One region of the Pseudomonas lurida genome, then DNA from elsewhere that is predicted to be linked to it. Evidence: predicted binding sites of a transcription regulator. Region 1 holds the regulator's gene; the other holds the start of a gene.

Region 1 (4,211 bases):
AGGTGCAGTACGAAATGACTTCGGACAAGGTTGAGCATGTCAAGGCCAGCGAAGTCACCCTGCTGACCAACCCGGACATGAATATCTACCGGGGTACCGAGTTTCCATGGCACGTCACCAGCAAGCGTGGCGAGGTCAACCCGGACGGTACCGAGGTGGAACTGATCGACTCGGTGCGCGTTGCGCGTACCGACGATAAAAAGCGTGAGACCGTGATTACCACCAGTCGAATGACCGTATTCCCGCAGAAGCAATATGCGCAGACCGAGCAAGACGTTAGAATCGACGGCGCTGGCGGTGTATCGACTGGCAAGGGAATGAAAGCGTATTTGAAAGAAAGCAGGATACACCTGCTATCGAACGTAAGAGGACAGTATGAGGCTCGTTAAAACTCTCCCTATTTTGCTCGGTCTGGGCGCAGCACTGGGAAGCGTGAGCGCCTGGGCTCTGCCGAACGATAGCCAGCAACCGATCCACATCTCGGCTGACGACGCGCAGCTCGATGACAAGCAAGGCGTCGCCACCTACACCGGCGGCGTGATCATCACCCAGGGTTCGATGAAGATCACCGGCAACACGGTGACACTGACGCGCACCCAATCGGGCGATATCGACGTGGTGACGTCGGTAGGCAACCTGGCTTACTTCGAACAGAAGCAGTCTGCTACCGATACCGGCCCCATGAAGGGCTACGGCAAGACCATCCAGTACCACGCCCAGCAGAACCGCATTGTCCTGATCGACCAGGCGAAGGTACTCAGCCCCGATGGCAACTCTACGGAAGGTGAGAAAATCACCTATGACACCGTGAAACAGGTTGCCAACGCCGGCCGCGCGACTGGCAGCAAGCTCAGCGCGCCGCGCCCACGCATCGATATGGTTATCCAGCCGAAGAAGAAGGCCGAGTAATGGCAACCCTGAAAGCCCAGCATCTGGCCAAGGCCTATAAAAGCCGTCAGGTCGTGCGCGACGTCAGCCTGTCGATCGACAGCGGCCAGATCGTCGGCTTGCTCGGCCCCAACGGCGCCGGCAAGACCACCTGTTTCTACATGATCGTCGGCCTGGTCCAGGCGGATCAGGGCCGCGTACTGATCGACGATCTGGACGTGAGCCACCAGCCGATGCACGGCCGCGCCCGCGCCGGTATCGGCTATCTCCCGCAGGAGGCGTCCATCTTCCGCAAACTGTCGGTCGCCGATAACATCATGGCCATCCTCGAGACCCGCAAGGAGCTCGACCGAGACGGCCGCCGCAAGGAGCTGGAAAGCCTGCTGCAGGAGTTTCACATCAACCATATCCGCGACAACCTCGGCATGAGCCTGTCCGGTGGTGAGCGTCGCCGTGTGGAAATCGCCCGCGCCCTGGCCACTGCGCCCAAGTTCATCCTGCTGGACGAACCGTTTGCCGGCGTCGACCCGATCTCGGTGGGCGACATCAAGCAGATCATCCATCACCTCAAGGCCAAGGGCATTGGCGTGCTGATCACTGACCACAACGTCCGTGAGACCCTCGATATCTGCGAGACCGCTTATATCGTCAACGATGGCCAGCTAATCGCCGAAGGTGATTCCGCCACGATCCTGGCCAACGAACTGGTCAAGGAAGTGTACCTGGGTCACGAGTTCCGCCTGTAAACACCGTGGTGTCACGGCCGTTCGCCAAGGTGCGCGGGAGTCAATGAAAACCTCCGGATTTTTATTGTTACCGCGCTCTAGGCAAAGCCCCCGACATCAGGCATATAATTTGCTTATGTTTGGCGCTCACGCGCCCTGTCGTGGATGGCGCATTGCGCCGGCGAATAAGGTGTTAAGCCCCTGCCATGAAACCATCGCTAGTCCTGAGAATGGGCCAGCAGCTGACGATGACACCGCAGCTGCAACAGGCCATCCGCCTGCTCCAATTGTCGACCCTGGACCTGCAACAGGAAATCCAGGAGGCCCTGGAGTCCAATCCGATGCTCGAACGCCAGGAAGAAGGCGACGACTTCGATAACGCAGACCCGCTGGCCGATAACATCGAGCAAAAACCCAATTCCGACGTGCAGGAACCCTCCTACCAGGAATCCGCCCCTACGGTGGACAACCTCGAGGAAGGCGAATGGAACGAACGCATCCCCAACGAGCTTCCGGTCGACACCGCCTGGGAAGACGTCTACCAGACCAGCGCCAGCAGCCTGCCCAGCAGTGACGATGACGAGTGGGACTTCACCACCCGCACCTCCGCCGGCGAGAGCTTGCAGAGCCACCTGCTGTGGCAACTGAACCTTGCGCCGATGTCGGACACCGATCGCCTGATCGCCGTGACCCTGATCGACTGCATCAATAACCAGGGTTATCTAGACGAGACGCTTGAAGAGATTCTTGAAGCCTTCGACCCTGAACTGGATATCGAGCTGGACGAGATCGAAGCCGTCCTGCACCGCATCCAGCAGTTCGAACCTGCCGGTATCGGCGCGCGCTCCCTCAGCGAATGCCTGCTGCTGCAATTGCGCCAACTGCCAGCCAAGACCCCTTGGCTCGCCGAGGCCCAGCGCCTGGTCACCGATTACATCGACCTGTTGGGCAGCCGCGACTACAGCCAGTTGATGCGCCGCATGAAGCTCAAGGAAGACGACCTGCGCCAGGTCATCGAGCTGGTGCAGAGCCTCAACCCGCGTCCCGGCTCACAAATCGAGTCCAGCGAAGCCGAATACGTGGTTCCGGATGTGATCGTACGCAAGGACAACGAGCGCTGGCTGGTAGAGCTGAACCAGGAATCGGTGCCGCGCCTGCGGGTCAACCCGCAATACGCCGGCTTTGTGCGTCGCGCCGACACCAGCGCCGATAACACCTTCATGCGCAACCAATTGCAGGAAGCCCGCTGGTTCATCAAGAGCCTGCAAAGCCGCAACGAAACCCTGATGAAAGTGGCCACCCAGATCGTCGAGCACCAGCGCGGCTTCCTGGAGTACGGCGACGAAGCGATGAAGCCGCTGGTACTGCATGACATCGCCGAAGCGGTAGGCATGCATGAGTCGACCATTTCGCGGGTGACCACGCAGAAATTCATGCATACCCCACGGGGCATTTATGAACTGAAATACTTTTTCTCCAGCCATGTCAGCACCTCAGAAGGCGGTGAATGCTCGTCCACGGCGATCCGCGCGATCATCAAAAAACTGGTTGCCGCGGAAAATCAGAAAAAGCCATTGAGTGACAGTAAGATCGCTGGTTTACTGGAGGCACAAGGCATTCAGGTCGCCCGTCGAACCGTCGCCAAGTACCGCGAGTCCCTCGGGATCGCGCCTTCCAGCGAGCGTAAGCGTTTGATGTGACGGGCGGGCCACAGCGTTCCAGTGGCAGGTATTCCTACCTGCCGCTTTATGCACTGGCAACGAAGGAGAAGCTGTATGCAAGTCAACATCAGTGGACACCATGTAGAAGTCACCCCTCCACTACGCGACTATGTCGAGCTGAAGCTGAGGAAGCTTGAGGGACATTTCGACAAGATCACCAACGTGCAGGTCATCATGAAGGTCGACAAGCTTCAGCAGAAAATTGAAGCGACCCTCCAGATACCCGGTGGTGAAGTGGTCGCCAATGCCGAACATGAAGACATGTATGCATCAATCGACTTGCTCACAGACAAGCTTGACCGCCAACTTAAAAAGCATAAGGAAAAGAATCTGAGCCTGCTTCAGGGCACAGGTCGTTAACTCTCCCCCCATGATCCGACTTGAAACCATCCTGACCCCCGGCCGTTCCCTCGTGAACGCGCCGGGCGGCAGCAAGAAGAAAGCCCTTGAGCAAATTGCCAACCTGATCAGCCGCGAAGTGCCTGAACTGGAAATGCAAGATGTCTACGAGGCTCTGATTGCCCGTGAAAAACTCGGTTCCACCGGTTTTGGCAACGGCATCGCCATTCCCCACTGCCGCCTCAAAGGCTGCGAGACCCCAGTCAGCGCCCTGCTTCACCTGGACGCTCCCATCGATTTCGACGCTATCGACGGTGCCCCGGTCGACCTGCTGTTTGTACTGCTGGTCCCGCAGGCTGCCACCGATGCGCACCTGGAACTGCTTCGGCAGATCGCCAGCATGCTCGACCGCAAGGAAGTACGCGACAAACTGCGCAGTGCCAACAGCAACGAGGCGCTGTACCAGGTTGTCCTGGATGAACAGAACGGGCAGTAATCATGCGTTTGATCATCGTCAGCGGCCGCTCCGGCTCGGGTA
Region 2 (4,211 bases), 640 kb from region 1:
GCGGGGTAAAGTCGGCCAACTGTTGCAGCAGGCGTTTTTGCAGTTCATCCAGCTGCGGCCGAATCTGTTTGATCAGGTCCGGGCGTGGGTCGTCCGGCGCCTTGCCTTGGAACTGCCAGTCGGAAAGATGAGTGTATTGCACCAGCTTGTTGGCCTCGATCTGCGCCGAAAAGAACTGCTCGGCGGCGGCCGGGTCCAGCATGTAGGTTGGCGCCTGGGCGCTAAGGCTGGCGATCACCTCCTGTTCGCGCTTTTTATCTTCCACCGGCTTTTTACTGTCCCATTTGCTCAGGGCTACCTGGTCGGCAATCTCCAGGCGTTCGGCGATGCTGTTGAGCAGCGGCTCCAGGGTGGGCGGCGCAGCACTGGCACTGGCACTGACGAACAACAGAGCGAACACAAGTCGACGTTTCAAGGATGATCTCCTGTGGGGGCGGGGCTTGCCCGCGATGGCGCAGTAGCAGTCAATACAATAGATGCCTGGCGCGGCGCAATCGCGGGCCAAAAAAAAGACCTCCCGAAGGAGGTCTTTTTCATCGCGCCACGTTAAGCAGCGCTACTGGATCAGCAGCTGTAGTACAGCTCGTATTCCAGTGGGTGTACGAAGGTACGTACTTTGATTTCTTCTTCGCTTTTCAGGCCGATGTAAGCGTCGATGAAGTCGTCGCTGAACACGCCGCCTTTGGTCAGGAACGCACGGCCCTTGTCCAGCTCTTCCAGGGCTTCTTTCAGGCTGCCACACACTTGCGGGATCTCTTTGGCCTCTTCAGGCGGCAGGTCGTACAAGTTTTTGTCGGCGGCATCGCCAGGGTGGATCTTGTTCTGGATACCGTCCAGGCCGGCCATTACCAGGGCAGCGAAGGCCAGGTACGGGTTGGCTGCTGGATCCGGGAAGCGGGCTTCGATACGGCGAGCACGCGGGCTGGACACGTAAGGAATACGGATCGAGGCGGAACGATTGCGAGCCGAGTAGGCCAGCATTACCGGAGCTTCGAAACCTGGGACCAGACGCTTGTAGGAGTTGGTCGACGGGTTGGTGAAGCCGTTCAGGGCCTTACCGTGCTTGATGATACCGCCGATGAAGTACAGGGCGGTGTCGGACAGGCCGGCATAACCTTCGCCAGCGAAGGTGTTCTTGCCATCTTTGGCGATGGACAGGTGAACGTGCATACCCGAACCGTTATCGCCATACAGAGGCTTAGGCATGAAGGTAGCGGTACGGCCGTAGGCAACGGCAGTGTTGTGTACGCAGTACTTCAGGGTCTGTACTTCGTCAGCCTTGGCAACCAGGGTGTTGAACTTCACACCGATTTCGTTCTGACCGGCAGTGGCCACTTCGTGGTGGTGCACTTCGATGACCAGGCCCATGTCTTCCATCGCGTTGCACATGGAGGTACGGATTTCGTGGTCGTGGTCGAACGGCGGAACTGGGAAGTAACCACCCTTGATACCTGGACGGTGGCCATGGTTGCCGCCTTCCACGTCCTGGTCGGACATCCAGGAGCCTTGTTCGGAGTAGATCTTGAACATGGAACCGGAGATGTCGGACTTGAACTTCACTTGGTCGAAGATGAAGAATTCTGGCTCTGGGCCCACGAATACGGTGTCACCGATACCGGTCGACTTCAGGTATTCCTCGGCACGCTTGGCGATCGCACGCGGGTCGCGGTCGTAGCCTTGCATGGTCGACGGTTCGATCACGTCGCACACCAGGATCAGGGTCGGCTCTTCGGTGAAGGGGTCCAGTACGGCAGTGCTGTCGTCCGGCATCAGGATCATGTCGGAAGCTTCAATGCCTTTCCAGCCAGCGATGGAGGAACCGTCGAACATTTTGCCTTCTTCGAAGAAAGCTTCATCCAGCGCGTCGCGAGCCGGCATGGTCACGTGGTGCTGAGTGCCTTTGGTGTCCGTGAAGCGCAGATCAATCCATTTAACGTCATGATCTTTGATGAGTTGAACCGACTTCGACATAGTGTCCTCCGGGTGGCTTCGGGCTGGGTAGTGGAGTTAGCCCTTAGAATGTGGGTGATGCCGGCGCGGATACTCCGCCATGGCAACCTGCCTCACAAGAGAGCAAATTGCATGCCAGTGCGCCAACATGGGTTTTCTGCTCCAAAAACGCCCCTATAAAGGTGCATTACGACAAAAGCCCAAAAATAGCGCACCTCAATGTAGCGTAAAGGTGCGCAAATGCACCTATTTAGTGCGTTGCGCGTGCTGTGCATATTAACTGGTTAAACCTTGAGCGATTTCCGCTATAATCCGCGCCCCCCTTTTTCAGCAGGCCCGGCGCGCGCTGTTTCCATGAAATTAATCGTTAAAGTCTTCCCCGAGATCACCATCAAAAGCCGACCGGTACGGACGCGTTTCATCCGTCAGTTGGCCAAGAACATCCGTGCCGTGCTCCGCGATCTGGACCCGGCTGTGGTGGTGAACGGCGTGTGGGACAATCTCGAGCTGGAAACCCGCATTACCGAGCCCAAAGCCTTGAAGGACATGACCGAGCGCCTGAGCTGCATGCCGGGCATCGCGCATTTCCTGCAGGTGGATGAGTACCCGTTGGGTGACTTCGACGACATCACCGAGAAGTGCAAACAGCACTACGGTGGCGAGCTGGAAGGCAAGGTCTTTTCGGTGCGCTGCAAGCGCGCCGGCAAGCACACTTTCAGCTCAATGGACGTCGAGAAATACGTCGGCAGCAAGCTGCGTCGCGAGTGCGGCGCGGCTGGAATTTCCCTCAAGGCACCGCAAATTGAAGTGCGCATGGAAATTCGCGACCAACGGTTGTTTGTCATCCACAGCCAGCACAACAGCATCGGCGGCTACCCGCTGGGCGCCCTGGAACAGACCCTGGTATTGATGTCTGGCGGTTTCGATTCTACGGTGGCGGCCTACCAGATCATGCGCCGCGGCCTGATGAGCCACTTCTGCTTCTTTAACCTGGGCGGGCGTGCACACGAATTGGGCGTGATGGAAGTCGCGCACTTTATCTGGAAGAAGTACGGCAGCTCGCAACGCGTGCTATTTGTAAGCGTACCGTTCGAAGAAGTGCTGGGCGAAATTCTCGGCAAAGTCGATAACGGTCATATGGGCGTGGTATTGAAGCGTATGATGTTGCGCGCTGCGTCCCGAATCGCCGATCAATTGCAGATCGACGCGCTGGTGACCGGTGAGGCGATCTCCCAAGTGGCCAGCCAGACACTGCCGAACCTGTCGATTATCGATTGCGTCACCGAGAAGCTGGTATTGCGCCCGCTGATCGCGAGCCACAAGCAGGACATCATCGACCTGGCAGAACAGATTGGCACCGCCGATTTTGCCAAGCACATGCCTGAGTACTGTGGCGTCATCTCGGTGAACCCAAAGACCCACGCCAAGCGTCCCCGCGTGGAGCATGAAGAGAAAGAATTCGACATGGCGATTCTGGAGCGTGCGCTCGAGAACGCCAAGCTGGTCCCGATCGATCGTGTGATCGACGAACTGGGCCAGGACATCAAGATCGAAGAAGTCAGCGAAGCCCTGGCGGGCCAGATCGTCATCGACATCCGTCACCCGGATGCCGCTGAAGATGAGCCGCTGGAAATCGCCGGCATCGACGTACAAACGCTGCCGTTCTATGCACTGAACGCGCGTTTCAAGGAACTGGATAACAGCCGTCAGTACCTGCTGTATTGCGACAAAGGCGTGATGAGTCGCCTGCATGCCCACCATTTGCTCAGTGAGGGGCATGCCAATGTGCGCGTTTATCGACCGAGCTAAGAGCCCGGGGCTGTTTGCCTGTGGCCTGCGTCACCGGCCCCCCGACTCTGCCGTCAAGCTGTAACGGCAAGGCCTGACTCTACTGTTAATCGCTGCCACGACCTGTCAGCACACCGAATCCTCTGATCGAGATACACAAGTGATCGAAAATCTACGTAACATCGCCATCATTGCTCACGTTGACCATGGTAAAACCACCCTGGTAGACAAACTCCTGCGTCAATCCGGCACCCTGGAGCGCAACGAGCTCAACGACGAGCGCGTGATGGACTCCAACGACCAGGAAAAAGAGCGCGGCATTACCATCCTGGCTAAAAACACCGCTATCAACTGGAACGGCTACCACATCAACATCGTGGATACCCCGGGCCACGCCGACTTCGGCGGCGAAGTAGAACGCGTAATGTCGATGGTTGACTCCGTTCTGCTGCTGGTTGACGCTCAAGACGGCC

The links. The regulator sigma-54, encoded in region 1, starts transcription at its own class of promoters, with help from an activator protein. The targets are predictions, from matches to a motif close to ANTGGCATNNANNTTGCTNT.
Region 2: a site for sigma-54 is predicted at 2,071-2,090, ahead of glnA (type I glutamate--ammonia ligase). Genes of this name have one in related genera too.

What each region holds. Positions count from the first base shown of each region.
Region 1 covers NZ_PDJB01000001.1:1,040,580-1,044,790, reverse strand. Annotated here, with positions in the region: gene lptC (LPS export ABC transporter periplasmic protein LptC) at 1-389, shown strand, start outside; gene lptA (lipopolysaccharide transport periplasmic protein LptA) at 376-909, shown strand; gene lptB (LPS export ABC transporter ATP-binding protein) at 909-1,634, shown strand; gene ATH90_RS04665 (RNA polymerase factor sigma-54) at 1,820-3,313, shown strand; gene hpf (ribosome hibernation-promoting factor, HPF/YfiA family) at 3,389-3,694, shown strand; gene ptsN (PTS IIA-like nitrogen regulatory protein PtsN) at 3,705-4,169, shown strand; gene rapZ (RNase adapter RapZ) at 4,172-4,211, shown strand, end outside.
Region 2 covers NZ_PDJB01000001.1:400,345-404,555, forward strand. Annotated here, with positions in the region: gene ATH90_RS01815 (chorismate mutase) at 1-415, opposite strand, end outside; gene glnA (type I glutamate--ammonia ligase) at 565-1,971, opposite strand; gene thiI (tRNA uracil 4-sulfurtransferase ThiI) at 2,305-3,759, shown strand; gene typA (translational GTPase TypA) at 3,899-4,211, shown strand, end outside.